DNA from 3 places in the Streptomyces sp. NPDC020801 genome. Region 1 is predicted to be linked to each of the others. Evidence: riboswitches for the same ligand, from Rfam matches in the RefSeq annotation. Region 1 holds a riboswitch; each other region holds the start of a gene.
The links. Region 1 has a riboswitch for thiamine pyrophosphate ahead of thiC (phosphomethylpyrimidine synthase ThiC). Riboswitches for the same ligand answer to the same signal wherever they lie in the genome.
Positions count from the first base shown of each region.

Region 2: linked by a shared signal. The riboswitch ahead of thiO (glycine oxidase ThiO) and the one ahead of thiC (phosphomethylpyrimidine synthase ThiC) in region 1 are both predicted to bind thiamine pyrophosphate.
Region 3: linked by a shared signal. The riboswitch ahead of ACH4UM_RS24460 (thiamine ABC transporter substrate binding subunit) and the one ahead of thiC (phosphomethylpyrimidine synthase ThiC) in region 1 are both predicted to bind thiamine pyrophosphate.

Region 1 covers NZ_JBIRST010000006.1:153,722-159,157, reverse strand. The annotation lists gene ACH4UM_RS14835 (YibE/F family protein) at 83-1,609, opposite strand; TPP riboswitch at 1,681-1,858, shown strand; gene thiC (phosphomethylpyrimidine synthase ThiC) at 1,851-3,656, shown strand; gene ACH4UM_RS14825 (hypothetical protein) at 3,881-4,744, opposite strand; gene ACH4UM_RS14820 (metallophosphoesterase) at 4,927-5,436, opposite strand, start outside.
Region 2 covers NZ_JBIRST010000003.1:477,297-482,732, reverse strand. The annotation lists gene ACH4UM_RS09570 (thiazole synthase) at 1-596, opposite strand, end outside; gene thiS (sulfur carrier protein ThiS) at 600-812, opposite strand; gene thiO (glycine oxidase ThiO) at 809-2,023, opposite strand; TPP riboswitch at 2,021-2,132, opposite strand; gene ACH4UM_RS09555 (hypothetical protein) at 2,186-2,536, shown strand; gene ACH4UM_RS09550 (NAD(P)/FAD-dependent oxidoreductase) at 2,569-3,798, shown strand; gene ACH4UM_RS09545 (Rv2175c family DNA-binding protein) at 3,856-4,221, shown strand; gene thiE (thiamine phosphate synthase) at 5,003-5,436, shown strand, end outside.
Region 3 covers NZ_JBIRST010000012.1:53,784-59,219, reverse strand. The annotation lists gene ACH4UM_RS24470 (PP2C family protein-serine/threonine phosphatase) at 1-216, opposite strand, end outside; gene rlmN (23S rRNA (adenine(2503)-C(2))-methyltransferase RlmN) at 523-1,629, shown strand; TPP riboswitch at 1,664-1,771, shown strand; gene ACH4UM_RS24460 (thiamine ABC transporter substrate binding subunit) at 1,857-2,972, shown strand; gene ACH4UM_RS24455 (ABC transporter permease) at 3,020-4,624, shown strand; gene ACH4UM_RS24450 (ABC transporter ATP-binding protein) at 4,624-5,436, shown strand, end outside.

The sequences.
Region 1 (5,436 bases):
TAACGCTTCACCTCAGCGCCGGGGACGCTGAGCGACAACACCCCGCGCCCGAGACCGCGTCACCGCCGGCGGCGACACCGCGTCACCGCTTGCGGCGTCTCCCTCTTGTGCCGCGCGCCGGAGCCGGCACGGCGGCCGACGCCGCGGTCTGCTCCGCCGGGCGGTCGGCCGAGACCACGAGAGCCGCGAGCGCCGTGGTGACCGGCACCGAGGCGACCAGGCCGATCGAGCCCACCAACGTCCTTACGATCTCCTCCGCGACGAGTTCGCTGTTGGCGACAGTCGTCACGCTGCTCTGCGCGATGGAGAACAACAGCAGCAGCGGAAGCGCGGCGCCCGCGTACGCGAGGACGAGGGTGTTGACGACGGAGGCGATGTGGTCGCGTCCGATGCGGATGCCGGCGCGGTACAGCCCGCGCCAGCCCATGGCCGGATTGGCCTCGTGCAGTTCCCAGACCGCAGACGTCTGCGTCACCGTCACGTCGTCGAGGACACCCAGCGAGCCGATGATGACTCCGGCGAGCAGCAGACCACTCATGTCGATCGACGGATACAGGCCATGGATCAGGCCGGTGCTGTCATCGGTGTTGCCGGTCAGCGCGGCCCACTCGATGAACAGCGAGCCCAGAACGCCGATCAGCACCAGTGAGATGAGCGTGCCGAGCACCGCCACGGATGTGCGGGCGGACAGGCCATGACACATGTACAGGGCGATCAGCATGATGGCGCTCGAGCCCACCACCGCCACTACCAGTGGGTTCGAGCCCTGCAGGATCGCGGGCAGGACGAAGAGGTCCAGCACCAGGAAGCTGATGGCCAACGCGATCAGAGCCATGACGCCGCGCATCCGCCCGACGACCACGACGGCGAGTGCGAAGATGCCGGCCAGCAGCGCCACCGGGAAACGCCGGTTGACGTCGGTGACCGAGTACTGCAGATCCTTGGGGGCGGAGGGCTCGTAGGCGACCACGACCTTCTCGCCCTGGTGCAACTGCCTTGACTGGTCCGGCTGCACGATCTCGGTGAACGTACGGCCCTTGCCCTTGCCGGTGTCCACCCGGATCGTGGCCTTCTTGCAGCTGCCCGAAGCCTTCGCCTGCGCGGAGGAGCCCTCGGCGGTGGAGGTGTCGCCGATGGGCGTGCCTCCCGAGGCGTTCACCGACTTGCAGCTCACCTGGACCACCTTGGCGACCGTGGCCTGCTGCGTCTGCCGGTCGAAGCCCACACCGGTGCGCTCGCGCGAGGGGGCGCCGCCGGGCCACAGTACGGCCAGGCCGACCAGCACAACCGCGGCGAACGGGATCAGGATCGCCGCGATGACCTTGCGGAGGTGCTTGGAGACGGGGGTGGCGGGCCCGTGGCCATGGCTGTGCGAGTGTCCGTGACCGCCCCCGGCCCCCGGTGCGTGCCCGTGCGCGAGCCCGTCTCCAGTCCCCGGTCCGTGCCCGTGCGGGTGCGCGGGCACGGCATCGGTCTCGGGGCCGTGCCCGCCCTCCGGGCCGTAGCCGTGCTCTCGACCGTATGCCTGGCCCTGCCCTTCGCCGTGCCAGGAGCCTTGTCCGTGGCGCGGGTCGGGAGGTGGATGGGGGAACTGCTGGGTCGTGCTCACCGCCAGATCATCGCAACAACGGCAGAGGCCCACTGTTCACCGCGCCACAAATGACGCTAGCGTGGAGACACCTTTGCACACGCGGGAGCTCGGAGCACCGGGCTGAGAGGGCGCTGACCTCCGTCTTTGCGATGTTTCACGTGGAACGAGTGGTGTCTCACATGAAACGCCGACAGACGGGAACCGCTGCGTCGACCGCCGAACCTGTTACCGGGTAATGCCGGCGTAGGGAGTAGGTCTCATGACCAACAAGGACGCACGCACGCCTGCCTCCACGCAGATCTCCAGCGACGGGGAGCACACCGCTCCCAGCGGGGAGGCCGGGAAGTCCATCGGCTGGCACAAGGCGTACGTCGAGGGTTCACGCCCCGATCTGCGCGTGCCGGTCCGTCAGGTGCACCTCACCAACGGGCAGTCGGTCACGCTGTACGACACATCGGGCCCGTACACCGATCCACTCGTCGACACCGATGTCCGCAGGGGCCTGTCGCCGCTGCGGGAGAACTGGATCATCTCCCGTGGCGACACCGGGGAGTACGCGGGCCGTCCCGTGCGTCCCGAGGACGACGGCGTCAAGCACACCTCGCCGCGCGGGGGCCTGCGCAATCTCGACGCGGTCTTCCCGGGACGGCCGCGCCAGCCGCGCCGTGGCCGTGAGGGCCAGGCGGTGACCCAGCTGGCGTACGCACGCCGCGGCGAGATCACTCCGGAGATGGAGTTCGTGGCGATCCGGGAGAACGTTTCTCCCGAGGTCGTCCGTGAGGAGATCGCGGCGGGCCGCGCGGTGCTGCCCGCCAACGTCAACCATCCGGAGATCGAGCCGATGATCATCGGCAAGCGGTTCCTGGTGAAGGTCAACGCCAACATCGGCAACTCCGCGGTGACGTCATCCATCGAGGAGGAGGTCGAGAAGATGACCTGGGCGACCCGCTGGGGCGCCGACACGGTCATGGACCTGTCCACCGGTCGCAACATCCACACCACCCGCGAGTGGGTGCTGCGCAACTCCCCCGTGCCCATCGGCACGGTGCCGCTCTACCAGGCCCTGGAGAAGGTCGACGGCCGGGCCGAGGAGCTGACCTGGGAGATCTACAAGGACACGGTCATCGAGCAGGCCGAGCAGGGCGTGGACTACATGACCGTCCATGCCGGCGTGCGTCTGGCGTACGTGCCGTTGACCGCGAACCGCAAGACCGGCATCGTCTCGCGCGGCGGCTCGATCATGGCGGCCTGGTGCCTCGCGCACCACAGGGAGTCGTTCCTCTACGAGAACTTCGAGGAGCTCTGCGAGATCCTCGCCGCCTACGACGTCACGTACTCCCTCGGCGACGGCCTCAGGCCCGGCTCCATCGCGGACGCCAACGACGAGGCGCAGTTCGCGGAGTTGCGCACGCTCGGGGAACTCAACGCGATCGCCAAGCGTTTCAACGTACAGACCATGATCGAGGGCCCGGGACACGTCCCGATGCACAAGATCAAGGAGAACATCGACCTTCAGCAGGAGATCTGCGATGAAGCTCCGTTCTATACGCTCGGCCCGCTGACGACGGACGTCGCGCCGGCGTACGACCACATCACCTCCGGCATCGGTGCCGCGATGATCGCCTGGTGGGGCACGGCGATGCTCTGCTACGTCACGCCCAAGGAGCACCTGGGCCTGCCCAACCGGGACGACGTCAAGACCGGCGTCATCACCTACAAGATCGCAGCCCATGCGGCCGACCTCGCCAAGGGGCACCCTGGTGCCCAGGACTGGGACGACGCGCTGTCCGACGCCCGCTTCGAGTTCCGGTGGGAGGACCAGTTCAACCTCGCCCTCGACCCGGACACGGCACGGGAGTTCCACGACGAGACGCTTCCGGCGGAACCCGCCAAGACCGCCCACTTCTGCTCGATGTGCGGGCCGAAGTTCTGTTCGATGAAGATCTCGCAGGACATCCGGCGTGAGCACGGCACCACACAGACCGAGGTCGAGGAGGGCATGGCGCAGAAGTCGAAGGAGTTCGCCGCCGCGGGCAACCGGGTGTACCTGCCGATCGCGGACTGACTCTTGCCCGGCCATCCGGCCATCCGGCGCTCCGTGAGGTCCGCGCCCGCTTCCCGGACGGTCCCGGGGGCAGGCGAGCCTTCCGGGGTGGCGAGGCGGGACGGTGGGGCGGCGACCGGGCGGGACGCTCATGGCATGTGGGCGTCCCGGCGGCCCCGGCCGTCGTCCGCAGGGACGGGACGGGTGCCCCGGGTTGCGCGGCCCCTGCGGGCGCGGCGGGCGGCTCACTCCGGCTGGTGTTCCGGTCCTCCGAAGTCCGGGCTGGTGAAGTCCGGGCTGCTGTAGCTCGGGCGGCGGCTCGGGACTCCGTCGTCGGGGCTGCTGAACCCGGGCCGGTCGTACCCGAGTTGCGGCATGCGGCTGGTCGGTGCCGACGGGGCCCCGCGGTGGAGTGCGGCTGGGTCGGGGTCGGCGAGCGCCTCGCGCAGAAACGGCAGGATCCCGCGTTCGAGCAGGGCGTCGTGCCAGGCCTCCCGGGCGCGGGTGACCTCCTCGCCCAGTCCGCCGTACGGCCCGGCCTCGAGCGAGGGGCGGTTGCGCAGGGCGGTGAGCAGCAGTCCGACGGCGGCGGCGAGGATCGCGGCCGCGGTCACGGCGCCGAACACCCAGCCGGCAGTGATCATGGTCTGGGCGAACGCCGGGGCCGGGTCGAGCATCCTCAGGACGTAGCCGACGAGCAGGAAGAGGGCCGCGGCGATGCCGGCGAGGACGGGAGCGAGTACCGCGACGACGGCGCCCGCGCCCGCGCCGCTGGTCTCCGCGACCTCTCCCACCGTGGCGGCCAGTCCCGCCGCGGTCCCGCCGGGCTCGGCGGGAGAGGTCTCCTGCATGGAGGAAGGAGCGGCGGGCGCCGGACGGCGCAGCTCCTCACGGATCTTCACATAGTGGTGGTACTCGGTCGACGCGGCCGCGGTGATCAGAGCGGTGGCGTTGAGCGCCATGGTGCGTAGTTGTTCCGGGTTGAGCCGCTTTCCCACGGCGGCCAGTTCCGGGCGGTGTGGGGCGGAGCGCAGCGCCTCATCGAGGATCCGCTCGTATTCCTGGCGGTCCTCGTTCAGCAGGTGCTGCGGAACGCTGTTCATGTGCATCCCCCGATGCTCCGTAGGGCTTGGGGCTCGCATGGCGGCGAGCCGTCGGGCAGAAACGGAGGGGAGCCTGCTACGGATAAGCCGATGGTAGAGCCGTGACGGCGCGCGGTGACAGGGGGTTTCCACAAATTGGGTGCCGACCTGCACAGGCCGTCACCATGAGGCGGCCGTCCGGTGAACGGTCAGCTTTCCAGGGGAAGTTGCTGGACCAGCAGCTTTCCGGCCATGGTCACGCCGCCGTCCATGGCGATGGCGAGTCCGTCGGCGTAGACGTGCGGTCCTTCCACCACCGGGTCCGCCGTCTCCTCGCCGTCCTCGGAGCCGACTTCGCCCAGCAGGTAGGGAATGGGGCTGTGGCCGTGAACGATGCGGGTGCCGCCGTACGTATCGAGCAGGGAGCGTACGGCGTCGGCGCCGCCCTCGTCGCGGAAGGAGAAGCGCTTGGTGAACTTGCGGAACAGGTCCCACACCTCGTCCGCGTCGTTGCGCGTGAGTGTCTCGCGGACGGTGTCGTTGACCGCCTCGATCGAGTCGCCGTAGTCGAGATAGGCGGTGGTGTCGGAGTGGACCAGCAGGTAGCCGTCGACCTCCTCGACCGCGTCGAGGCGGGCCATCCACTGCAGATGGTGGTCCTGGAGCCGGTCCATGTCGGACTTCTGGCCGCCGTTGAGCAGCCAGGCCGCCTGGAAGGT
Region 2 (5,436 bases), on a different contig from region 1:
AGCTCCATGGCCAGCGCCACGTCCGAGGCCGTACCCGCCCCCGCGTCCAGGATCACCGGCACGCGCGCGTGCTCGACGATCAGCTGGAAGTTGTGCGGGTTGCGGATGCCGAGCCCGGAGCCGATCGGCGAGCCCAGCGGCATGATCGCGGCGCAGCCGACGTCCTCGAGCCGGCGGGCCAGCACCGGGTCGTCGTTCGTGTACGGCAGCACCGTGAAACCGTCGTCGACCAGCGTCTCGGCCGCGTCCAGCAACTCGATCGGGTCCGGCAGCAGGGTGCGCTCGTCGGCGATGACCTCCAGCTTGACCAGGTCCGTGCCGAGCGCCTCACGTGCCAGCCGGGCCGTGAGGACGGCCTCACCGGCGGTGAAGCACCCGGCCGTGTTGGGCAGCACCCGGATGCCCAGCCTCTCCAGCACCGACAGCACGGAGCCGTGCACCGAGGGGTCCACCCGGCGCATCGCGACCGTGGTCAGCTCGGTGCCGGAGGCCGCCAGCGCCCGCTCCAGCACCTCCAGGCTGGGCGCGCCGCCCGTCCCCATGATCAGCCGGGACGAGAAGGACGTACCACCGAGGACGAAGGGATCGTCGGCCATGGGTCAGCCTCCTTGGACGGCGGTCAGCACTTCGACGCGGTCGCCCTCGGCCAGGGCCGTGGACGACCACCGCGTGCGCGGGACGACGGTCTCGTTGAGGGCGGCGGCCACCCCGGAGGGCGCCGCGGTCAGGGTCTGTACGACGGTGTCGAGGGCCGTGCCCGGCGCGATCCGGAGGGGCTCCCCGTTGACCGAGATGGTGACGGAGACGTTCATGCGGGCTGCTCCGTGCGTGCCGGGTGTGCCGTGTGTTCGGTGAGCTCCGTACGCTCCGTGAGTGCGGTGGCGGCACGGAAGCGCCGTGGGGTGAAGGGGCGGGCCTCCTCGGGCAGTTCGCCGGTGGTCAGCGCGTGCGCCATCGCGTCGCCGGTGACCGGTGTGAGCAGCACTCCGTTGCGGTAGTGCCCGGTTGCCAGCAGCAGCCCGTCCAGCTCGGTCGGGCCGAGCAGCGGCGCGTTGTCGGGGGAGCCGGGGCGCAGTCCCGCGCGGGTCTCCGTAAGCGGCAGCTCGGTGATCCCCGGGACCAGCTCGTGCGCGTCGCGCAGCAGTTCGTACACCCCGCCCGCGGTCACCGTCGTGTCCCAGCCCAGCTCCTCGCTGGTGGCCCCGACCACCAGCTCGCCGCTGAGCCGTGGCACCAGATAGACATGGCTGCCGCGCACCACGGCCCGCACGGTCCGGTTCAGGAACGGCGCGGACCGCCTGGGCACGGTCAGCCGCAGGACCTGGCCCTTCACCGGCCGCACCGGCGGCAGCACCTCGTCCGGCACACCCGTGAGCTGCCCGCTCAGACTTCCCGCCGCGAGCACCACCTGCCCCGCGCCCAGCTCGGTGCCGTCGCGCAGCACACAGCCCGCGGCCCGGTCGCGGGCCACGACGAGCGACTCGGCCCAGCCGCGGTGGAAGACCACCCCGGCCCGTTCACACGCGGCCACCAGCGCCCCGGCCAGCAGCCGGGGATCGATCTGGTCGTCCCCGTCGACCCGGAGCCCGCCGCGCACGCCCGGCGCGAGCATCGGCTCGAGGCGCCGGCAGTCCCGGCCGGACAGCCACTCGGAGTCCAGGCCCGACTGGCGGTGCAGCGCGTGCAGTTCGCGCAGATGGGCCCGGTCGTCGGCGTCCAGCGCCACGGCGAGCGTGCCGCATCTGCGGTAGCCGAGGTCGTGGCCGGTCAGCTCGGTCAGCTCGGCCGCGAAGTCCGGATAGCGGCGGGCCGAGGCCAGGTTCAGCCCGAGCAGGGTCTGCTCGCCGTAGTGCAGTTCGGTGACCGCGGCGAGCATCCCGGCCGCCACCTGCGCGGCCCCGCCGCCCGGCTCGGGGTCCGCCACGGCGGTGACGAACCCGCGCTGCGCCGCGCGCCAGGCCGTCACCAGCCCGATGATCCCGCCCCCGATGACCAGGACGTCTGACGTACGTGAAGACGACATGGGCGTCCAGCCCCTCCCTTCGCCGGCATGACCCGGATCAGGTTCGTACGGTCGGAGGCCGCCAGCCTCCCTCTCAGCCCGGTGCGTCCGGGCTCCCGCGAGTGCTTGTACGGTGGCCACCCTAGCCCGCAGAGCATCGAACCCGTAAGGGAGCCTCCCGCCATGCCCCGCTCGCTGGACGGACTCGTCCTGAGCCCCGTCGCCGACCAGGCCCCGGGCCAGGTGGGCACGCGCACCCGGTTCACGTACCACGAGAAGGACGGGGAGATCTGGGCCGAGTACGCGGGTGGCGACGTCGTACGGGGCCATCTGGTGGGTACCCGGGAAGGTGACCGCCTCGACTTCCGGTACGTCCAGCTGGGGCACGACGGGACGACGTCCTCCGGGCACTGCGTGTCGACGGTGGCCGAACTGTCCGACGGCAGGGTGCGGTTGGAGGAGACCTGGCAGTGGGAGTCGCGGCCGGGCAACGGAACGAGTGTTGTGGAGCAGGTCACCCCGCACGCCCCCTGACTGACGATTTGTCAGTTGACTATGGTGATCAGGTGAGCGACCAGACGCAGGAACAGGGCACGTCACAGCCGCGGCGCGTGGTCGTCGTGGGCGCGGGCATGGCCGGCGTGCAGACCGCGGTCGCCCTGCGCGAGCAGGGCTTCACCGGCACCGTGACACTGATCGGGGCCGAACCCCACCAGCCCTACGACCGGCCGCCGCTGTCCAAGGCCGTTCTGCTCGGCAAGGCCGAGGGCTCCGCCTTCGACGTCGACTTCGAGGCGCTCGGCCTCGAACTGCGGCTCGGCTGCGAGGCCCTGGCCGTGCGCACCGACACCCATGTGCTGGACACCCCCGCCGGGCCGGTGCCGTACGACGTCCTGGTCCTGGCCACCGGTGCAGAACCGATCCGGCTGCCCGGCACCGAGGGCGTCCCGGGCGTGCACCTGCTGCGCACCCTGGACGACGCCGAACGGCTGCGGCCGGTACTCGCCGGGCAGCACGACATCGTGGTCGTCGGGGCCGGGTGGATCGGCGCCGAGTTCGCCACCGCCGCGCGCGAGGCGGGCTGCGCGGTGACGGTCGTGGAGGCCGCGGACCGGCCGCTGGCGGGGGCGCTGCCGGCCGAGGTGGCCGCGCCGATGACCGCCTGGTACGCCGACAGCGGCATCGAGCTGCGCACGCACGCGCGCGTGGAGCGCGTCGAGCCCGGCGCGGTGGTGCTCGACGACGGCACGCGGCTGCCCGCGGGCGCCGTCGTGGTCGGCATCGGGGCGCGCCCCGCGACGGCCTGGCTGGCGGGCTCCGGCATCGACCTGGGCGAGCACGGCGACGTCCTGGCCGACGACCACCTGCGCACCTCGGCGGCGGACGTGTACGCGGTCGGCGACTGCGCCTCCTTCCCCTCGGGGAGGTACGGGGAGCGCCTGATGGTCCACCACTGGGACAACGCGCTCCAGGGTCCCCGCACCGTCGCCGCCAACGTCGTGGGTGAGGCGTCCGCGGTCTACGACCCGGTGCCGTACTTCTGGTCCGAGCAGTTCGGCCGCTTCGTGCAGTACGCCGGCCACCACCCGTCCGCCGACACCGCCGTCTGGCGCGGCGACCCCTCGGGGCCGGCGTGGACGGTCTGCTGGCTCCGCGAGGGCCGGCTGGTCGCCCTGCTGGCGGTCGGCCGGCCGCGTGACCTGGCGCAGGGCAGACGGCTGATCGAGGCCGGCACGCCGATGGCCGCGGAGCTGCTGGCGGACCCGGCGCGGCCGCTGAAGGCGGCGACGGCGTAGGCCCGGGTGGACGGGCCCGGCTTCCGAGTGTCAGTGGCAGATGGCAGGCTTGATGCCGTGACCGAGATTGAAGCAAAGATCGATGCTCTCGTCCCCGCCTGGCTCACCCTCCCCGACATCGCCGAACAGCTCGGCGTCGAGGTGACGCGTGTGCGGCAGCTGGTCAAGGAGGGCCAGCTCATCGCCGTACGTCGCGGTGAGAACCGCGCGCTGCACGTTCCCGCCGCCTTCATCGACGGGGACAAGGTGGTCAAGGGCCTGTCCGGGACCCTGACACTCCTGCGGGACGACGGCTTCACGGTCGAAGAGATGATCGAGTGGCTCTTCACCCCCGACCCGTCCCTGCCCGGCACCCCCGCGCAGGCGCTCAGCGAGAATCGCGGCACGGAGGTGAAGCGCCGCGCCCAGGCGCTCGCCGTCTGACCATCCGACCACCGGAACAACACTCAGGAAGGCACGGGCCCCGCGAGCCGGGGCCACGGCCGGAGCCATGGCCGGGGCGCTCGAGAGCGGCGAGGGCGCCCCGCTCGGCCGGGGCGCTCGAGAGCGGCGGGGGCGCCCGGGCGAGGTCCGCCGCGGGGGCCGTGGGTCCGGGCATCCGTCCCGGCCCTGCCCCGTCCGGCCCCGCCCCGTCCGGACCTGGGCCCGGGGAGGGCGTCCCGAACGGGCCCCTGCCCGGGCGGTTCCCGCGCCGTACCCGATGGGCTCGTGCTGTACCTGGCGGGTCCGCGCCCTGCCCCAGCCGGTCCTCGCCCTGGTCGGGCTGTCCGGGCCCTGCCGCAGCCGGTCCGCCCTGCTCGTGCGGTCCGCCCTGCTCGTGCGGTCCCGCCCGTACCTGGGCGGTCGTCCGCACTCTGCCTGGGTGGGCTTGTGCCGTACCCGGCGGTCCCGGCCGTACCCGGTGGTGCCATGCCGTACCCGACGGGTCCGCACACTGCACGGGCGGCGGACCCGTGCTGCACTCGGTGGGTCCATGCCCTGGCCGCGGCCGGTGGCGTCCGGGTCCGCAGTGGGTGATTGCGTGCCGGCCGAGGCGCCGGGCGGGCCGGGTAGGGTCCGTTACGGGCCGGCGGGGCCGGCGGGCCGCCGTGACCGGTGGGCCGTGCCATGACGGGCGGTGGCGCCGCACCGTCGCCCTTCCAGCGTCGAACACCGAGCACGAACGCACACCGCACACCTCATCGACAACCGGGGGGACCCACGCATGTCCGACACCGCCGCAGCCACCGTCCGCGACCGGCTCGCCGACGCTCGGCTGTATCTGTGCACGGATGCCCGCAGGCGCCAGGGAGACCTGCCCGAGTTCCTGGACGCGGTGCTGGCGGGGGGCGTCGACATCGTCCAGCTGCGCGACAAGGGCATGGAGGCGGGCGAGGAACTGGAGCACCTGAAGGTGTTCGCCGAGGCCTGCGCCCGGCACGGCAGGCTGCTCGCGGTCAACGACCGCGCGGACGTCGCCCATGCCGCCCGGGCGGACGTGCTGCACCTCGGCCAGGGCGACCTGCCGGTCGCAGCCGCCCGCGCGGTGCTCGGCGACGACGTCCTGATCGGCCGCTCCACCCACGCCGAGTCCGAGGCCGCGGCCGCCGCCGCGCAGGACGGCGTGGACTACTTCTGCACGGGCCCGTGCTGGCCCAC
Region 3 (5,436 bases), on a different contig from region 1:
CACCGTCACTGCGAACACCGCGAGGACGCCGACCGGACCGCAGAAGACGGCCGCGAACGTGGGAGCCGCCACCATCAGAGGACCCAGGCGGATGGCCGGCGGTGTCAGCAGATCCACCACCAGCAGGATCACCGGGAACAGTGACAGCGCCACCACCCGGCTCACCGGACCCGGCCGGTCGCCGACGCGTGACAGCCAGCCGACCACATCTGGCACTCCGACCACCTCCGGCCCCCGCGTCCCTGTCACCCGCGCGTCATCCCTTCAGGGCCCCCTCAGGGAACGGCCTGTTCCCACCACACGGCAACGGCCTGATTGGCCCCTCATTGGGTCGATTATCCCAACATGCTCCCCTTCGTGGCTCGACAGCCCTGCGGATGCACGCCGACCACGGATGGGCCGGCGACCGCGGATGCACGCCGACCACGGCTGCCCGGCGACCACGGCTGCCCGGCGACCGCGGCCGGAGGCGACCGCGGGCCGGGAATGATCAGACCGCGCGTCTGCGACACTGGTAGCACCATGCCCAAGCCCGGAGAACTCACTTTCGTCGCCCCGCGCGGAGCCAAGAAGCCGCCGCGGCATCTTGCCGATCTCTCGCCTGCCGAGCGCAAGGAGGCGGTCGCCGCGATCGGGGAGAAGCCGTTTCGTGCCAAGCAGCTCTCGCAGCACTACTTCGCGCGGTACGCGCACGACCCGGAGCAGTGGACCGACATCCCCGCCGGATCGCGCGCCAGGCTGCGCGAGGCCCTGCTGCCGGAGCTGATGACGGTCGTCCGGCATCTGTCGACCGACCAGGGCACCACGCGCAAGACGCTGTGGCGGCTGTTCGACGGCACGCTCGTCGAGTCGGTGCTGATGCGCTACCCGGACCGGGTGACCATGTGCATCAGCTCGCAAGCGGGCTGTGGCATGAACTGCCCGTTCTGCGCCACCGGGCAGGCCGGCCTCGACCGGAACCTGTCGACCGCCGAGATCGTGCACCAGATCGTGGACGGGATGCGGGCGCTGCGCGACGGCGAGGTCCCGGGTGGTCCGGCCCGGCTGTCCAACATCGTGTTCATGGGCATGGGCGAACCGCTCGCCAACTACAACCGGGTCGTCGGTGCCGTCCGCGCCCTGACCGACCCCGAGCCGGACGGGCTCGGGCTGTCCCAGCGCGGGATCACCGTCTCGACGGTGGGTCTGGTCCCGGCGATCCACCGGCTCGCCGACGAGGGCCTCAAGTGCCGGCTCGCCATCTCCCTGCACGCGCCGGACGACGAGCTGCGCGACACCCTCGTACCGGTCAACACGCGGTGGAAGGTACGGGAGGTCCTGGACGCCGGGTTCGAGTACACCGTGAAGTCGGGGCGCCGGCTGTCCATCGAGTACGCGCTGATCCGGGACATCAACGACCAGGCCTGGCGCGGCGACCGGCTCGGCCGGCTGCTCAAGGGCAGGCCCGTGCATGTCAACCTGATCCCGCTCAACCCGACGCCCGGCTCCAAGTGGACCGCCTCCCGGCCCGAGGACGAGAAGGCGTTCGTCGAGGCGATCGCCGCCCACGGGGTGCCGGTGACCGTCCGGGACACCCGCGGGCAGGAGATCGACGGTGCGTGCGGACAGCTGGCTGCCACCGAGCGATAGCCGGGCGGTAGTCTGATCCCGTCAGTACATCCACATATTCCGACAGGGGAGCGCCACAGCGCTGAGAGTGCGGCAACCGGGCCGCAGACCCTCTGAACCTCGCCCAGGTCATTCTGGGTAGGAAGTTCGGTCATCACTCGAGCTGTTGCGCCCTGCCCGGGCATCCCGCGCGGATGATCCCGGGCAGGGCCGCGTCTCTTCCTGGTCAACCCCAGGAGGAAAATCCAGTGCACACCAAGACGTTCGTCGCCGCGGCGGTCGGACTTGGCCTGGTCACGCTGTCCGCGTGCGGGTCGTCGGGCGGAGGCGGGAGCGACTCGCCGTCCGCCGGCCCCAGGACGGTGACCCTCGTCAGCCACGACTCGTGGGCCGCCTCCAAGAGCGTCATCTCGGCCTTCGAGAAGAGTTCCGGCTACACCGTCAAGGTCCTCGAGGACGGCGACGCGGGCCAGGCCGTCAACAAGGCCGTCCTCACCAAGGACAACCCGCAGGGCGACGTCTTCTTCGGCGTCGACAACACGCTGCTGTCCCGGGCCCTGGACAACGGGCTGTTCCAGCCGTACGAGGCCAAGGGCCTCGGCCAGGTCGGGTCCGCCTACCAACTCGACAAGGACAAGCACCGGGTCACGCCGGTCGACTACGGCGACATCTGCGTCAACTACGACAAGAAGTACTTCGCCGACCACGGGCTCACCCCGCCGGCCTCCTTCGACGACCTGGTCAAGCCGCAGTACAAGAACCTCCTCGTCACCGAGAACGCCGCCACCTCCTCGCCCGGCCTCGGCTTCCTGCTCGGCACCGCCGCGAAGTACGGCGATGGGGGTACCTCCCGGGGCGGAGCCGCTGGGGGAGGCTGGCAGGGCTACTGGAAGAAGCTCAAGGACAACGGCGTCAAGGTGGTCGACGGCTGGGAGCAGGCCTACAACCAGGAGTTCTCCGGCTCCGCCGGCGGCAGGAAGGCCAAGGGCGACCGGCCCCTCGTCGTCTCGTACGCCTCCTCGCCGCCCGCCGAGGTCATCTACGCCGAGCCGCAGCCGAAGACCGCGCCGACCGGGGTCGCGGGCGGCACCTGCTTCCGCCAGATCGAGTTCGCCGGGCTGCTCCGCAACGCGAAGAACACCAAGGGCGGCAAGGCGTTCATCGACTTCCTGATCTCCAAGCGGTTCCAGGAGGACATGCCGCTCAACATGTTCGTCTACCCGGTGGTCACGGGCGCCGCGGTGCCCGCCGAGTTCACCAAGTACGGCCCGCCGGCCCAGAACTCCGAGACCATGGCGCCCGGCAAGATCGCCGCCAGCCGTGACCAGTGGGTCAAGTCGTGGACCTCACTCGTACTGAAGTAGTACGCCGGCCCCATAGCCGCACGGGGAACGCGGCGAGGCTCGGCCTGATGGCCGTGCCCGTCGCGTTCTTCGCGGTCTTCTTCGCCTACCCCGTGGCCGCGATCGTCCGGCGCGGTCTGAAGGCGGGCGGGACCTGGCAGTTCGGCCGGATCGCGGAGGTCGTCGCCCAGCCCGACATCCGGCACGTGCTGTGGTTCACCACCTGGCAGGCGCTCGCCTCCACCGCGCTCACGCTGCTGATCGCCCTGCCCGCCGCCTACGTCTTCGCCCGCTTCGACTTCCCCGGCCGGCAGGTCCTGCGGGCGGTCGTCACCGTGCCGTTCGTGCTGCCCACGGTCGTGGTCGGTACCGCGTTCCTCGCCCTCGTCGGCCGCGGCGGCCTTCTCGACGAGCTGTGGGGCCTGCGGCTGGACACCACGGTGTGGGCCATCCTCCTCGCCCATGTCTTCTTCAACTACGCGGTCGTCGTACGCACCGTCGGCGGGCTGTGGGCACAGCTCGACCCGCGGCAGGAGGAGGCCGCGCGGATGCTCGGCGCCTCGCCGCTGACTGCCTGGCGCAGGGTCACCCTGCCCGCCCTCGCCCCCGCGGTCGCCGCCGCCGCGCTCATGGTCTTCCTGTTCACCTTCACCTCCTTCGGCGTGGTGCAGATCCTCGGCGGCCCCACCTTCTCCACCCTGGAGGTGGAGATCTACCGGCAGACGTCCGAGATCTTCGACCTGTCCACCGCCGCCGTCCTGACGATCGTCCAGTTCCTGGCGGTGGGCGTGATCCTCGCCGTGCACGCCTGGACCGTACGGCGCCGGGAGGCCGCGCTGAGGCTGGTCGACGCCTCCGCCACCGCCCGCCGTCCGCGCGGCGCGGGGCAGTGGGCGCTGCTGGCCGGTGTTCTCGCGACCGTCGCCGTACTCCTCCTGCTGCCGCTCGCCGTGCTGGTGCAGCGGTCGCTCACCGCGCCCGGCTTCGGCTACTACCGGGCGCTGACCGACGCGGACGGCGGCACCTTCCTGGTGGCGCCGATCCAGGCGATCGGCACCTCCCTGTCCTACGCCGCCGCCGCCACCGCCATCGCCGTGGCGATCGGCGCCCTGGCCGCCGCCGCGCTCACCCGGCGGGACGCGGGCCGGATCGTACGCGGCTTCGACGCGTTGCTGATGCTGCCGCTCGGGGTGTCGGCGGTGACGGTCGGTTTCGGGTTCCTGATCGCGCTGGACGAGCCCCCGCTGGACCTGCGCCAGTCCTGGCTGCTGGTCCCGCTCGCCCAGGCCCTGGTCGGCGTCCCCTTCGTCGTAAGGACCATGCTGCCGGTGCTGAGGGCGGTGGACGTACGGCTGCGGGAGGCGGCGGCCGTGCTCGGGGCGTCGCCGTGGCGGGTGTGGCGGGAGGTCGATCTGCCGATGGTGCGGCGGGCGCTGCTGATCGCCGCCGGGTTCGCCTTCGCGGTGTCGCTGGGGGAGTTCGGGGCGACCGTGTTCATCGCGCGGCCCGACAACCCGACGCTGCCGGTCGCGGTGGCGCGGCTGCTGGGACGTCCCGGCGACCTCAACTACGGCCAGGCGATGGCCCTGTCGACGATTCTGATGGTGGTGTGCGCCGTGGCTCTGCTGATGCTGGAGAGGCTGCGGGGCGCGGACCGGACGGGGGAGTTCTGATGCTGCTGAGCCTGGATGCCGCGACCGTCCGCCTCGGCGGCCGGGCCGTGCTGGACGCCGTCGGCCTGCAGGTCGCCGAGCACGAGATCGTGTGCGTGCTCGGCCCCAGCGGCAGCGGCAAGTCGACCCTGCTGCGGGCGGTGGCCGGGCTGCAGCCGCTGGACCGTGGGCGGGTGCTGCTCGACGGGCGGGACCAGGCCGGGGTGCCGGTGCACCGGCGCGAGGTCGGGCTGATGTTCCAGGACCACCAGCTGTTCCCGCAGCGGGACGTCGCCGGCAACGTCGGCTTCGGGCTGCGGATGCACGGTGCGCCGAGGAGCGAACGGGCCGCGCGGGTGGAGGAGTTGCTGGAACTGGTCGGGCTGCCGGGCGCGGGCTCGCGGGCCGTGGCGGCGCTCTCGGGCGGCGAGCAGCAGCGGGTGGCCCTGGCCCGCGCCCTCGCGCCCCGGCCGCGGCTGCTGATGCTGGACGAGCCGCTCGGCCAGCTCGACCGTTCGCTGCGGGAGCGGCTCGTGGTCGAACTGCGTCAGCTGTTCGGGCGGTTGGGCACCACCGTGCTCGCCGTCACCCACGACCAGGGCGAGGCCTTCGCGCTCGCCGACCGGGTGGTGGTGATGCGGGACGGCCGGATCGCCCAGTCCGGTACACCGCTGGAGGTCTGGCAGCGGCCGGCGGACGCCTTCGTCGCGCGCTTCCTCGGCTTCGACAACGTGGTCGAGGCAAGGGTCGACGGCGAGGCCGCGGTCACGCCCTGGGGCAAGGTGCCGGTGCCCGACGGCGCGCCCCGGGGGACGCACACCCTTCTCGTACGG